Regions from separate parts of the Eisenibacter elegans DSM 3317 genome, predicted to be linked through region 2. Evidence: riboswitches for the same ligand, from Rfam matches in the RefSeq annotation. Region 2 holds a riboswitch; the other holds the start of a gene.
What was found. Region 2 has a riboswitch for cobalamin ahead of metE (5-methyltetrahydropteroyltriglutamate--homocysteine S-methyltransferase). Riboswitches for the same ligand answer to the same signal wherever they lie in the genome.
Positions count from the first base shown of each region.

Region 1: another riboswitch for cobalamin. It lies ahead of G499_RS0107740 (ABC transporter substrate-binding protein); the one in region 2 lies ahead of metE (5-methyltetrahydropteroyltriglutamate--homocysteine S-methyltransferase).

Region 1 covers NZ_AUMD01000020.1:19,980-27,369, reverse strand. The annotation lists gene G499_RS0107755 (bifunctional GNAT family N-acetyltransferase/carbon-nitrogen hydrolase family protein) at 1-822, shown strand, start outside; gene G499_RS0107750 (ABC transporter ATP-binding protein) at 826-1,854, opposite strand; gene G499_RS0107745 (FecCD family ABC transporter permease) at 1,961-3,028, opposite strand; gene G499_RS0107740 (ABC transporter substrate-binding protein) at 3,291-4,502, opposite strand; cobalamin riboswitch at 4,529-4,740, opposite strand; gene G499_RS19145 (TonB-dependent receptor family protein) at 5,048-7,288, shown strand.
Region 2 covers NZ_AUMD01000021.1:210,668-218,057, forward strand. The annotation lists gene G499_RS0109740 (Crp/Fnr family transcriptional regulator) at 1-399, shown strand, start outside; gene G499_RS0109745 (acyl-CoA thioesterase) at 689-1,078, opposite strand; partial or broken gene G499_RS22320 (cysteine-rich CWC family protein) at 1,115-1,267, opposite strand; gene metE (5-methyltetrahydropteroyltriglutamate--homocysteine S-methyltransferase) at 1,720-4,038, opposite strand; cobalamin riboswitch at 4,273-4,459, opposite strand; gene G499_RS19470 (hypothetical protein) at 4,659-5,321, opposite strand; gene G499_RS0109770 (hypothetical protein) at 5,366-6,274, opposite strand; gene G499_RS0109775 (1,9-bis(guanidino)-5-aza-nonane synthase) at 6,412-7,390, opposite strand, start outside.

The DNA of each region.
Region 1 (7,390 bases), on a different contig from region 2:
TTTTTTGTGGATGCAGTTTCGGGCTACAAGGCCGACTTTGTGCTCTTCCCTGAGTATTTCAATGCCCCCCTGATGGCCGCCTTCAACGAAATGGGTAGCGCTCAGGCTATCCGCCATCTGGCTCAACATACCGAAGAAATTCGCCTGAGAATGGTAGACTTGGCCCTGAGCTACAACATCAATATCATTGCCGGCAGTATGCCTGTATACGAAGAGGGCAGCCTCTACAATGTGTCATATCTCTGTCGCCGCGATGGGACTTGCGAAGCCCAATACAAAATCCACCCTACGCCGAGCGAAGTGGCTGAATGGGGAATGCAAGGAGGCAACCAACTCCAAGTATTTCAGACGGATGCGGGCAAGATTGGGATTTTGATTTGTTATGACTCAGAGTTCCCTGAGCTGAGCCGTCTGCTAGCCGATGAGGGGATGGAAATCCTTTTTGTTCCTTTTTCTACAGATATGCAAAGTGGTTATCAGCGTGTGCAGATATGTTCCAAAGCACGCGCCATCGAAAACGAATGTTATGTAGCCATTGCGGGCAGCGTAGGCAACCTGCCCAAGGTCATCAATATGGACATCCAGTATGCGCAGTCGGCCATCTTCTCCCCTTCTGACTTTTCGTTCCCTCAGAATGCCATCATTGCCGAAGGCACTCCCAACAACGAGATGACCATCGTAGCAGATGTAGACCTCAAGCTCCTCAAAAACCTGCACTTGCGGGGTAGCGTCCGCAACCTCCAAGATCGGCGCAAAGACCTCTACGAGGTACGCCGCCTTCCCAAAAAGCCAACTAATGGGCAGCAGCCACACATTAATTAAGCGCTAAAGCGCCTCCACCTCTGCGATTACCTCCGCAAGGCTATAATGGGTTTGTTGGTTGTTGTGGGTTTTGGTAACCCATTGGGGTTGCTGGCCAAGGGTATGCAACTGCACACAGACAGCCTCTTGTTGTTGGACGCTCACCTCGAACCCTCGCCGTTCGAGGGCTTGGCGCGTCCAGTGTAGAGAGATGCCCTCTTCTCCTAGGAGGCCGATTTTGCGGCGTTGTGTGGTCGGCATCTTGAACAAACCCGTTTGAGGGTCAAAGTCAATACCTTGGCGTGCAAAAATACGTTCAAACACCCCTTGCAGTACCAAATCTTCAGGGATGCCCGTTATCAGTTTTTGTTCTGGCTGCATCAGCCAGAGTTTATCCGCAGCCTGAAGCGCCAGCGAGAGGTCGTGGGTAGTCAACAAGATGGCTTTCTGCTGTTCGTGGGCTAGGCGGCGCAATAGCTGTAACAGCATCACCCTGTTGGCCAAGTCGAGGTGGGCGGTAGGCTCATCAAGCATCAAGACAGGCGTGTCTTGGGCCAATGCCCTGGCTATCATCACCTTTTGGTGTTCGCCATCGCTCAAAGTCTGTATAGGTCGGTCAATCAAGTGTGTGGTCTCCGTCAAGACCATCGCTTGGCTGACCTGTTGGTGGTCTTGGGTTGTATGGCGGCCCCACCAGTTGGTATAGGGGTAGCGCCCCATGGCCACCAACTCATAAACCGACATCCCATTGCCGCCCAGCCTAGCCGTCGATACCCAGGCCATATGCTTGGCACGTTGTGTGGTGCTCAGTTGGTCTAGCGGTACGCCTCCCCAATAAACTTGCCCGCCTAGCGGCGCCTGTAGGCCGGCGAGCGAGCGCAACAAGGTTGATTTCCCGACCCCATTGATTCCTATCAGGCAAGTCAGTTCCCCTGCTAGCAAAGACAAAGACAAGCCGCGCTCCAAGACCCGCTGCCCGTAGCCTATGCTCAGGCACTGGGTATCGATGGCAGCATTGGGCACAGGCCCTGCGGAAATGTCTGATGTATTCATACTCAAAAAGCTAGGCTAAATATTGTGTTTTATCTTTATGGGATGCATCTTTTTGCGATACACCACCGTTATGCAAGTGGCAAGCACTACACCTGATTTTATCATCTCAATGCCTCAATCGCCTCACGTTCAGCAACACATATATCACCACTGGCGCACCAATAAGGGCGGTAATGGCGTTTAGAGGCAGGCTGATTTGACTTCCCGGCAATTTACTGACAACATCGCAGAGCAAGAGCAGCCCAGCACCGCCCAAGGCCGTTGCGGGCACCAGCCACTGGTGATTGGTGCTGCGCAAGAGGGTGCGCACCAGATGTGGGACTGCAATGCCGATAAAGGCAATAGGCCCGCAAAAGGCGGTTACGCTGCCGGTCATCAAACCAGTCATAAGAATCACTACCAACCGTAGCCGCATCAAAGGCAGCCCTAGGCTCTGTGCATAAGTTTCGCCCAAGAGTAAGGCATTGAGGTGTTTGGCCGAGAGCCAAGTACCTCCTAAGCCTAGCAATACGCAGGCGGCAAGCCAATAGAGCTGCACCCCCGATACTGCGCCCGTATTGCCAAAAGTCCAGACCAGATAACTTTGTATCTGTTCGGGATGGCTGAAGTATTGCCCAATGCTGACCAACGCACCGCTGAGCTGCCCTACCATCACCCCCACAATCAAAAGTACCACAATATCGGATACCCTCCGTGCCAAAAACAACATCAACAGCAGTACAGCCATTGCCCCCAACATCGCCGCCACAATGACCGAAAATCCCCCTTGTGCTGCGCTGGCAGTAGAAAGGCTCAAGCCCGAACCAAAGACCACGATGGCCACCCCTAGTCCGGCTCCGGCACTGATACCCAATACCGACGGTCCTGCCAGAGGGTTTTGAAACAAGGTCTGCATTTGTAACCCACTGACAGCCAGCGCTGCGCCGGCTAGGGCTGTTGTCAAGGCGCGGGGCAACCGCAAATGGTAGATGATGTTGACCCATATTGGGGGTACTTGTGTGTCCCCCAATAGGCTACGTATAATCGCCTCCGGCGGAATCCAAACCGAACCTAATGCCACATCCAATACAAAGGCCAGTACCATCAATACTCCCAAGCCCCAAAACCAAGCTTGGCGCAGCTTGGGAGGGGCTATGGTATTTGTGGAGGCTTCGTAAGTGGGTAGTTTGCTCATTTGTTCTTGGGCGGTAGCGTTAATATACTCAGGCTTGACTGTCTAGCCAATTGATTGCATCTGGCTGATTGCCAAAGTATGGTGTGGTAAACAATCCTACATATTTTAGGCACTCCTCTTGGTATTGTCGCTCAGTTATCCGCGTGGTAGCGGCCAACCAATAGAGATCTATCCTCTTGGAATCTTCAAAGAACTCCAATCTCAAAAAAGCTTTCGTGTACAAGCATAACAAGTGCTATTAGGTAATAGATTGCGTACAAAATCAGGGAAGTTGATGGTAATACACCTGCTGATGCTTGGGCAGTAGCTCTGGGTGGATGATACTGATGAGGTCTGCCAAGATAAGGTGTGGCTCCACTATTCCCTGCATAAAATACGTGCTACCACCTTTGGTAGTTGTATGCCGGTTATTGTTGTACACTTGTTTTTGGACAAAGGGCTTAAAATTGGCCAATCGCGGGTCTTGTGTCTGAATATCAGCGAGTTGCCTAGCCGAGCTGGTATTAAGCCAAAGGTCTGCTTGTTGGGCCTTGGCATACACCGCTTCAAAGTCGAGCGCGAGGCTGCCCGTGCCTTGTGTATCGGCCCAGGGGTAGTCTGCACCGGCATCTTTGAGCAAGGTAGCCACATAACTTTGGCCAGCAGGTACATACCAAGTCCCTTTGTAGGGCAGGTCAGTCAAGACCAAGGGGCGGGGTTTGCTTGGGGGCAGGGCCTTGACGAGGCGCTGCAAGGAGTCGTAGCGTTGGGTAATTGCCTCAAAACAAGCTTGTGCCTTAGTAGGCTTGCCCAAGAGTAAGCCAAAAACCTTGAGCCATTCCGCACGACCCAAGGGCGAGGCTTCTAACCAGTCGCCATTAGGCACTATCGTAATACCGGCTTGCTCTAGGGCATTCATTCCCTTGAGACTTTGGACCTGAACGACAGAGGCTATCAACACCTGAGGCTGTTGTGCCAATACCAGTTCGTGGTTCAGGCTTCCCCCCTTGCCTACCTCCGCTACTTTCCCTTGTTTTAGGGCTGCTTGTAGTCCTTCGTGTGGGAGATAGTCGGCCTCTGTCAATCCTACCACTGCGTCTAAGCCTTCTAGTACCTCAAACATAGCCAAGTGGGTATGGGACGCTGCCACTGCCCTGCTGACAGGAGTGCGGATAATTTGGTAGTTGCTGCCTTGTAGGGCAGCAGGTACTTCGGCCTGATGAGGAACGAGGGCTAGTTGGATTTGCGCCGTGCTGTCTTGAGCGCTTTGCCCAATGTGCAATACAGGGTAGCCGGAGATGTAGTGGATACTAAAGTTTTGGGCATACTGTACCTGCAAATGTAGCGTATCTGTTACGGCAACAGCTCCCTGATTCTTGGCCTCTTGGCGAGTATCGGCGGTATTACAAGCCTGAAAAATAAAGAGGGCAGCCAATAATGCCCCAAGCCAGCCCCAAGTAATTTGGGCTGTGCGCGTTTTTTGTTTGTTTGTCATCTGTACTTTTCACCCCGAAAGTAAGTGTGAAACCATAGGCAAGGGCAGGTCTTCTGACTTCTCGGAATACTGACACCCTTCCCAACTAGCTAGTAGTCAGTGGATTGTATAAATCATCAGTATCACTTCTGTGTTTAGGCCGAGACCTAACAGCCGAGTTACAGCAGCGGGGGCTGTCCCGGAATTTCACCGGATTCCCTTTTGAGCCATCTAAAGCACCCAAAGCCGAGGGCAAATATAGGCATATTTCAGGGTATTTGTATCAAAGATGGCTGTATGTTGAGGTGATGGCCTCAAAATATAGTGTCATTGGTATAGGCAGCAGGCTTTGTATAGTATAAAGATAGAGACACACACAAAGGAAATACAAGCGTTGTGGCTTTTGGAAGTCGGTAAGCAACTTCTACCAAGCACATTCTGAGGAATTTACCGCAGCATTCAGGAGTTTTTTTTTAATTTATTTGTAATCAGTCTAAATAATTTTTAGTTTTGCCCTCGCAAACTCTATTTGAATTGAGTCTAAAACAAATTAAACACAACTCATTATGCGCTTTCAATACTTCTCTTTTCTAACACTTGCGCTAATCCTTGGGAGTCTCGACCCATTAGTGGCACAAGAAGCCAAGAGCTATACCACCTCGACGAGCAAAGTAATTGCCACGACACAAACCCCAGACCCGCTCGACTCTCTGAAGAGGTACGATATGCCTCAGATTGTTGTCTTAGGCGGCAAGGAAGGGCTTTTCAAAGAAATTCCGGGTGCTGTCAGCTTTATCAGTGCTCGCGAGTTAAACCTTCTAGCGCCTATCAGTGGCAATGAGGTGTTTCGCCGCGCCCCCGGCCTACACGTAGTAGATGAAGAGGGACTTGGGATGCGCGTGAATGTGGGTATACGCGGACTTGACCCCGACCGCAGCCGCAACGTCTTGATGCTCGAAGACGGCATTCCTGTGGCGCTTAATCCTTATGGTGAGCCAGAGATGTACTACACCCCTGTGATGGATCGGATGATAGGTGTAGAAGTACTCAAAGGCAGCGGACAGATTATGTATGGCCCGCAAACTGTCGGTGGGGTAATCAATTACATTACCGCAGATCCTCCCCAAAACCAAGAGCTGAACGTAAAACTACGCGCCGGCCAAGGGGGCTATTTCAGCGGCTTGGTAGGCTATGGCAATACCATCGGCAATGTAGGTTATCAAGTCAATTATCTCTACAAACGCGCTGATGATGTCGGCTTGGTAGGCTTTGAAATCAGTGATTTCAACACTAAGTTCAAGTTCCGTACCGGCGATAAGTCTTCGGTAGGTGTCAAGTTGTCACTTTATAATGAAGTATCTAATGCCACTTATATCGGCATTACCCAAACAATGTATGATGCTAGTGATGAGTTTGACTTTGCCCGCCTTGCCCCCGACGACCGCCTCAATGTACGCCGTTATGCGGCAAGCGTAACCCACCAGTGGGAATTTAGCGAGCGCTTCTCGCTTAAAACTACTGCTTTTGCCAATACCACCAGCCGCAACTGGCAACGTCAAGACTTTGCCTATGCTCCAGTGCCCAATCCTACGGGGGTTGTTTGGGGTGATATAAATACCCCTAATGGGGCTATCTACATGCGCGACCAGAACGCCCACCGTAACCGTAGTTTTGAGGTAGCTGGTATCGAAACACAACTGGCGGGTACTTACTACTTCGGTAATATCGAAAACCGTCTACACATAGGTGCTAGGGCAATGTATGAGCGTGCCTTGGAGCAGCGCATTGATGGTGCCAGCGCCAGCGCCCGCACAGGCCGCCTACGCGACGACGAAATCCGTACGGGCATTGCTTATAGCCTCTATGCTCAAAACGCCCTACACTTCAGTGAGCGCTTTTCTGTAACGCCCGGACTACGAGCTGAGTTTTACAACTATGAGCGCAATATCTTACTCAACAACAACAACCTTGTAGGAGTCAGAAGCGAAAACAATATTACCAGCCTTATCCCAGGTATTGGAGCCAACTATAACCTAGGTGAAAACACCAGTATTTTTGCAGGCGCACACCGTGGGTTCTCCCCTCCACGTGTGAAAGATGCCATCTCTGCTACCGGAGAGGTTTTTGAGCTGGATGCTGAGCTAAGCTGGAACTATGAGCTAGGCTTCCGCAGCAATATCAGCAATTTTGCTCATATAGAGTTTACGGGCTTTTATATGGATTTTGAAAATCAGATTATTCCCGTTTCTGAATCTTCGGGAGGCGCCGGTGCTGGCCTTATCAATGGTGGCGAAACTACACACCGAGGCATTGAGGGAGCTTTTAACATCGACTTTGGTAAAATCGCCAACCTTAACCACCGCCTTGTGCTCGACCTAAACGCTACTTATACAGATGCCTTTTTCAATAAAGACCGCTTTATTGGCCAAAGCCTAAGCGCTGGGGTAGAAGGCACTAATATCAGCGGCAACCGCACGCCCTATGCGCCTCAGTGGTTGCTCTCAAGCGCCTTTACTTGGCAAGCACCTTTCGGTTTTGATTTGCGCCTAACGGCTACCCACGTAGGTGAGCAGTTCACTGATGTGTTGAATACTATAACCCCTAGTGCCAATGGCCGTATCGGCAAATTAGATGCTTATACTATTTTTGATGCTACACTAGGCTATGCTGTAAAACGCTGGAATACACACTTCAATGTATCTGTCAAAAACCTTAGCGATGAGCGCTACATCGCCACACGCCGCCCCCAAGGTATCCGTGTAGGGCTGCCACGTTTTATCACTGCCGGTGTTGAAATTCGCCTTTAATCAGCGTGACTATCGACCGTTTTATTGTAGCAAAAAGCGCTCTTCCTTTGGGAGAGCGCTTTTTTTGGAAAGTACACAAGCTTCTGACTCAAGCGCGCCTTT
Region 2 (7,390 bases):
GCCCTGAGTATGATTTGCTCGGCCAACAGCGAGCCTAGTCAAATCACGGCCAAGGCCGTATCACCTACCCGCACCTTGGTTGTGCCCGTAATGCAAACAGAAGTGTTGTTTGGCAACAACCGCTCTTGGTACAATTTTGTGCTCAAAAACTACCGCAGCCGTTTTGATGAGATGCTCCAAGTACTGGATAGTGTTGCATTTAGAGGGATGGACGAGCGGCTAGAGTTTTACCTCAAACGGCATTTTGATGCAGAAGGGGATATTCTCAACACCACCCACCAAGAGATTGCTGCCGACCTCAGTACCTCGCGAGAGGTGATTTCGCGCCTGCTCAAGAAAATGGAAAAAGAGGGTTATATCGCCTTACAACGCAACCAAATTATCAATAAAAAGCTATAAAACCGGCCTACAGGTGTCTTGTAGGCAGGTTTTTGCTAGCTTCGCAGTACTTAGTGCTTGTTTAAATTTTCAGCAGGGCAGGCAAAACAACTGGTTTTTGTGCTGATACTAGGCAAAAAACGCAGGCATTACATATAGCCCACGATTTTAATCGTGGGAGGGCTACGGCGAGCGTTTTTATACCAAGATTCACAAGATTTGGGGATTTGTAGAATTTGATTTCTTGATTATCAAGGATTTTTAGTGCAAAGATTTCCCAAACTAATTGTGGTTGAGTATAAACAAGTGCTTAGATTACGAGAGTGGGCTGCTTGTTTTCGTCGAGGGCTACAAAGGTGAACGTGCCTTGGATGGCGTGCTCTCGGCCTTCTTGATACATTTCCTCTTTGAAGATAGAGACTTCCACCTCCAGACTGGTGCGCCCCACACGCACCACACGGCCTATCAGCTCGATGATGGTATCTGCGGGGATAGATTTTTTGAAGTCAATCTTGCTAGAAGAAACCGTAACAACCCGCTTGCGGCTGAATCGTGTGGCGGTAATAAAGGCTACCTCATCCATCATTTCCATCGCCGTACCTCCGAAGAGGGTGTCGTAATGGTTGGTGGTGTTAGGGAATACTACTTTGAATACGCGGCTTTCTGAAGCGGCTATTCGGGAGGCAATGGCAGTGCTCATTTGTTGGTATTGTTTGTGGAGTAATTGTAAGCAGGTGGCGCAGAGGCAGTCCGAATATTGGGAGGCGATATACTGCTGTGCTTCGTAGCTCAGGGGCTGGTCGAAGCAGTGGCAGAGCGTAACGCTACCTACCTTACACTCAAAAGTGCTGCCACAGCGGGCGCAAGGTTTGTGTTCGTGACTGGGCATAGGCCTGCTTGTTTGGTGAAAAAAAGTTTGGGTTGGAGCGCTCAGTACAGGGTTACCCTTAGGGCTAGGGTGGCTAAAACGGTTTGGGCAAGTCCTGTTTTGCTTGGAAGGCTCTTTGCGTCATATATTGGCTCTTCCGTGATTTTGGTGCTAAAGTTCTCGAAAACCTCCTTAGCGATAGGTTTGCAAACTTATTCCTTCATCTCCTATGGTGGCTAAAATGGTTTGCTCAAACGCTGTTTGACACCAAAATCAGGCCTCGTGCTGACAGGGTGAAGCCTCTGACACAAGCGGGCGCACGCGGCTTAGCGATAGGCGAGCAGTACCCCACAGCACGAAGTGCGAGGAGTACAGCCGCCTAGCGCGACCCGAAGGGTAAGCCCCAGAATAAAACAAGAAAAGTGCCTTAAAAATCCTTGATAATCAGGCAAATCTTGGCATATTCCGGGAGCTTATGATGCCACGGAAGCGGCTGTCTTTTCGCGCAGCGCCTTGGCTACGGCAATCATCCGTATGAGGGCTTCCTTGGTTTCGGGCCAACGACGGGTTTTGAGGCCACAGTCGGGGTTGACCCACAGGTTGCGGGCGGGGACAAACTTAAGCGCTTTGAGCAAGAGCGCCTCCATCTCGTCGGTGCTGGGAATGCGAGGGGAGTGGATGTCATACACGCCGGGGCCTATTTCGTTGGGGTACTTGAAGTCCACAAAGGCATCCAAGAGCTCCATATCTGAGCGGGAGGTTTCGATGGTAATCACGTCGGCATCCATCGCAGCGATGGCCTCAATGATATCATTGAACTCAGAGTAGCACATATGGGTATGGATTTGGGTTTGGTCGGACACTCCGCTGTTAGACAGTCGGAAAGCTTTCACGGCCCAGTCCAAGTAGGCGGGGCGGTCTTTTTGGCGCAGTGGCAATCCTTCGCGGAAGGCTGGCTCATCAATCTGAATCACACCGATACCGGCGACTTCGAGGGCTTTTACCTCATCATTGATGGCACAAGCGATTTGGAAGGCTGTTTGGTGGCGGGGCTGGTCATCACGCACAAAAGACCACTGCAAGATGGTTACCGGCCCTGTGAGCATCCCTTTTACGGGCAGTTGGGTTTGGGCTTGGGCAAAGCTACTCCATCGGACGGACAGGTCGCGGCTGCGCCATACATCACCATAAATGATGGGCGGCTTCACACAGCGGCTGCCATAGCTCTGTACCCAACCATATTGGGTAAAGGCAAAGCCTTCGAGTAGTTCGCCAAAGTATTCGACCATATCGTTGCGCTCAAATTCGCCGTGTACGAGCACGTCCATCCCGACCTCTTCTTGCCAAGTGATAGATTCGCGGATGGCTTCTTCCATTGCCGCTTCATATTCGGCAGCACTGATTGCGCCTTTTTTGAAGTTGGCACGCAAGGCACGTATTTCTGGGGTTTGTGGGAAAGAGCCGATGGTCGTAGTAGGGAAGAGCGGTAGCTTGAGCGCTTTGTGTTGGGCTGATTGGCGTTGGTCGAAAGCCGACTGTCGGCGGAAGTGGTCGGCCTTGAGGGCTTCGAGACGCTTTTTCACCTCCGGATTATGGATGCGGGTAGAGCGGCGGCGGGCTTCGTGTGCCTGCTGGTTAAGCTCTAGGCGGGCGAGGGCTCGGCGACTTGGCTCGGCAGTGCTGGCCAGTTCGGCCAAGGTGCTGACCTCTTCGAGCTTTTGCTGTGCAAAGGCAAGCCATTGTTGTAGTTCTTGGTCGAGCTTGGTCTCTAGCGACAAGTCGATGGGGCTATGCAGCAGCGAGCAAGAGGGAGCCACCCATACGCGTGCTTCTCCGACTTTGGCCACAGCCTTGCGCAAGAAGGTGAGGCTATGGGCAAAATCATTGCGCCAAACGTTGCGACCGTCTACCACACCAAGCGACAGGATGCGTTGGTCGCCTAGGGCGGGGTGTTCGAGCAGGTCGTCGAGCTGTGAAGGGCAGCGTACCAAATCGAGGTGTAAGGCCTCTACGGGCAGGCTCAACACGGTGTCGAGCGCTTCGCCAAAGCAGTCGAAATAGTTGGCCAACAAAAACTTCAGACCGGGGACACTTTTGCGGAGGTAGTTGTAGGCTTGTACCAAGGCGATTTGCGCCTCCGGCGATATGTCGGTGGCGAGGATAGGCTCATCGAGCTGTACCCAAGTTACGCCTTGGTCGGCAATGCGCTGTAACAATTGAGCATAGACGGGCAACAGGCGCGGGAGCAGGTCGAGGGTATTGAAGTCAGTGTTTTTGGCCTTACCCAACAACAAAAACGAGATAGGCCCTAGCAGCACGGGCTTGGCCTTGATGCCTGCTTGTAAGGCTTCGGCGAGCTCGTCGAGTACCTTGGGGCGGAATAGCTGGAACTGTTGCTCACGGTGAAACTCAGGGACGATGTAGTGGTAGTTGGTGTCAAACCACTTGGTCATCTCCATCGCACGTAGGTCTAGGCCGTCGCGCTGATGGCCACGGGCCATCGCAAAATAGAGGTCAAGAGGTTGCGCACCGCCAACAAGGGGTTGGTAGCGCTCGGGGATAGCGCCAAAGGTTAGGAGGGTGTCGAGTACGTGGTCGTAGAGCGAGAAGTCATTGACCGGAACAAGCTCAATACCGGCTTCCGATTGGGCTTTCCAATGGCGCAGGCGCAGCTCGTATGCAGTCTGTTGCAGCTCTTGGGCGCTAGCATTGCCGGCCCAATAGTTTTCGCTGGCTTTTTTGAGTTCGCGGTGGCTACCAATTCGCGGATAGCCGAGGTTATGCGTTTGCATAGGACTTTTAACTTTTTGTGAAACAATGAAGTCAAAAGCTCTTCAAGCGAAACTTCGCCACGCACACAGGCGATACACCGTAAAAAACAATGAGGGAGTTGGGTCAAAAAAATAAGTATGCTACACACACGCAGAGACCTCGGTCGAATGCTGCCGAAAGGACAAGGCATTCCCCTCAAAAATTAGGTGTGAGCAGATACATCTTCCTGACTTGAGGCCCCAAATCGCGAGGGCGTGGGTCAATACAAAAGGGCAGGTCTCCTGGCTTGTAACATTTTTGCCGACCTTCTCGCCCCACAGGGGCAATGGTACGCGAGGACAAAAACCGATACGTTACTTACAGTTGCGCGTCAGCTCGTGATTTTCACACGATTCCCTTTTAATCTATGCTTCCATAGAACCGCTTTTGCGTTGATGAAATTACGAAACAAAGAACTTATGTTCGCAAAAATAGCATAAGCCCTTTAATAAATGCCGAACAGTCGTGTTTTTTTGCGTAATATCTGGATGTTATGGGTATAAGTGGCTTTTTATCAGCATTTTAAATCGCTAAAATCTTGCTTATCCCGCAACTAAGTTGCTGACAAAGCCCTGTGGGGCGATACCGTTAACAATGGTTTTTAAAAATACACGATGTTATTGGGGCCTAGCTCCAGCGGGTTTTCTCCGGGATTGAAGTCATCCATTGGGTACTTTTTTTGTGGGGGGATGCCAAAGCTGAGCGATTGTCTCTGCTCAACGGTTTCTGCAACCTCGTCGCAGTTTTCCGAAAATTGTTCAAGCCTAAATGCCCCATCCTTGAGTTGGTATTCAAAGCGGGTAGTTTGGCCGCAGGGGTCTCCAAATTCCACTTCGGCCTTGGCCAAGTACCACTGTTTGTCTTGGTATTGATACGTATGGATGTATTGCCATTTCTCGCGGCTGCCGCCAAAGTGCTCTAATACTATTTGGCCGTTTTTGATGCTTAGGGTTTGGAAAGGATCTCCCATCATCCCTCCGGCCTGACTGGGCAGCACTGCCCCCCGGCTTTGGTGCCATAGGCTCCAGTTGCCTTTAGTTTTTTGGAAAATGCGAATCTCTCGCACCATTCCGAGGTCGGTCTCTTCGTTAGTTTGGTAGATGACAACCAGCTCTACCGAGCTGTCACCATTGAGGTCGCCTAGCGCCTCCACGAGTTTGAGGTAGCCTTTGGGAGTGGGTACAGTATCGGGGGGTAGGGGGCTGGCCTTGAGCACAGTGGAAATAAGCGCTAACAGCAGGGTAATTGTATACAGTGGTTTCATAGGGGGGTATGGGGTTATATTGGAGGGGCATTGTTGTATGAAAATCAGTCCATTGTTTGCAGAAGCTGCAACAAATCAGCAGCTATATTGGGATGTTGTCGCCGGTTTATGTTGATGAATAAGGTCTTGATGCCGTCAACAGGGTTGTGGCCTTGGCTCACAAAAAAATCATAGATAAACTCCATCTCCTGCCTTGAGCCGGCCAGCACTCCCATCGTACGGTCAGGTTCTGGCTCTGTTTTACGGCGGTGTGCTATTTCGGGGCTTTGTAAAAAGGCATCTACTTGGGCAATCCAGTCAGCTATATTTTCTGGCGTGATACCAGCCTTGGGCAGGGCGGCGTGTGTGGCGGCAGTTTGGGGTCGGACAAACCTAAAAGCATCTTCCCGGCGCATTTCTTCGGGCTTAGGGTCTCTGTTGTCGTCGCCTTGCAAGACAAAACGTACTTGACCGCCGGGCAAGCGTTGGTATTGCACCCACCGGATTTGCACGAGGTCTTGCGTATCTATTGGTGGGTTGAGGTGGGTGCTCGACGCATCAAAATCGGTTGGCGTTCCACATACAAAATAGCCACTGTGCTTATCCCAAGGATGATGTGCGGTTAGGGGCAACTTACACGAGAAGGTCAACGCGGCACCCAAAATACCCTCATAAAGCTCTTGCGTACGCAGGTCTGTGAGCTTGCCCTGGGCTTTGAGCACCTCTAATTGGGGGATTAGCTCTTGACGCTCTGCCTCAGACAAGATAAACCCTTGTCTTTGGGTTTTGTGTAATACCAGTTCGGTGATGCTTATGTTCAGGGCTATTTGTTCTTCAAAAGCCATTCCCATCAGCATCAAGCTGCTTTTGGTTTGCCACTGGCCTTGTAGCCAGTCAGGGCTGCTGACTTGTGCATGGGCAAACTGTATCAGCCCCAACAGCAGGGCGCAGAGGGAGGTGTTTCGTAGCATCATCGAGGCAATCGTTTGATAGATATGACACCATAACGTAAATATCGTCATTTTGGATACTTACCAAACCCTCGAAACAAAAAAAGCCACCCCCAAAATTGTGGGGATGACTCTTATTTATTGACTAACTAAGGGTTTTTCTAGGCTTCTTGTGTTGCGGCTTTGGTGGCCAGCACATCGTTGAAACGACGTTCTTGGCGATTTTTCCAAGCGCCTTTGTGGTAGGCATATCCGCTGATGAGGGGCATAGCCAGTGTGGCTTCGGCCCATACCATCTGCTCGTATACAGTATCTACCTTACCCCAAGAGCAGGCCTCCTTGAGGGTAGAGCCGGAGAGTGCGCCGTCGCGTTCGTCGGCCACAGTGATTTGCACGGCATATTTGTGCATTGGTGTATCAAAGCCGAGTACTTCACCCGCTACTACGGTATCTTGGATAAAGTTTTTGGGCACACCGCCACCAATCATAAAGATGCCTGATTCTTGGCTGACAAGCTTGATGCGGGTCAGTTCGAGGAAATCCTTGGCAGAGTCGATAGAAAGGTGCTTGTCGGGGTTGTTGTATTGGTGTTGTACCAAGCCAAAGCCGGCAGAGCAGTCAGAAAACGCAGGTACAAAAATAGGAACACCTTTTTTGTAGCAGTGCCACACGATAGAATCTTCACGGTAAGCGGCATACTGCTCGTTTTCGTCGAGGTACTTGCCCATTTCGATGATAAACTCACGCGAAGAGTAAGGGCGTTTTTCGAGGCTGTCGCAGAGCTGCCCCATAATGTCATCACAGATGCGGAGGTTTTCTTCGTCGATATAGGTATCATAGATACGGTCAATCATCAACTCACGCAGCTCTTGGTCGTCTACAAAAGGAGTGCCTTTGTAGTGTTTGAAGCCAAGGGCCTCAAAAAAGTCTTGGTCTACTATATTAGCACCGGTAGAGACGATTGCGTCTACCATGTTGTTTTTCACAAGGTCAAGGATAACGTGCTTCAAGCCGGCAGAGATAAGCGAACCGGCCAAGGTCAAAAACACGGTCGATTGCGTATCCTCTTGCATCATATTGAAGATTTGCGCACCGCGAGCGAGGTTGCGGGCTTGGAAGGCCATATCGGCCATCGCGTCT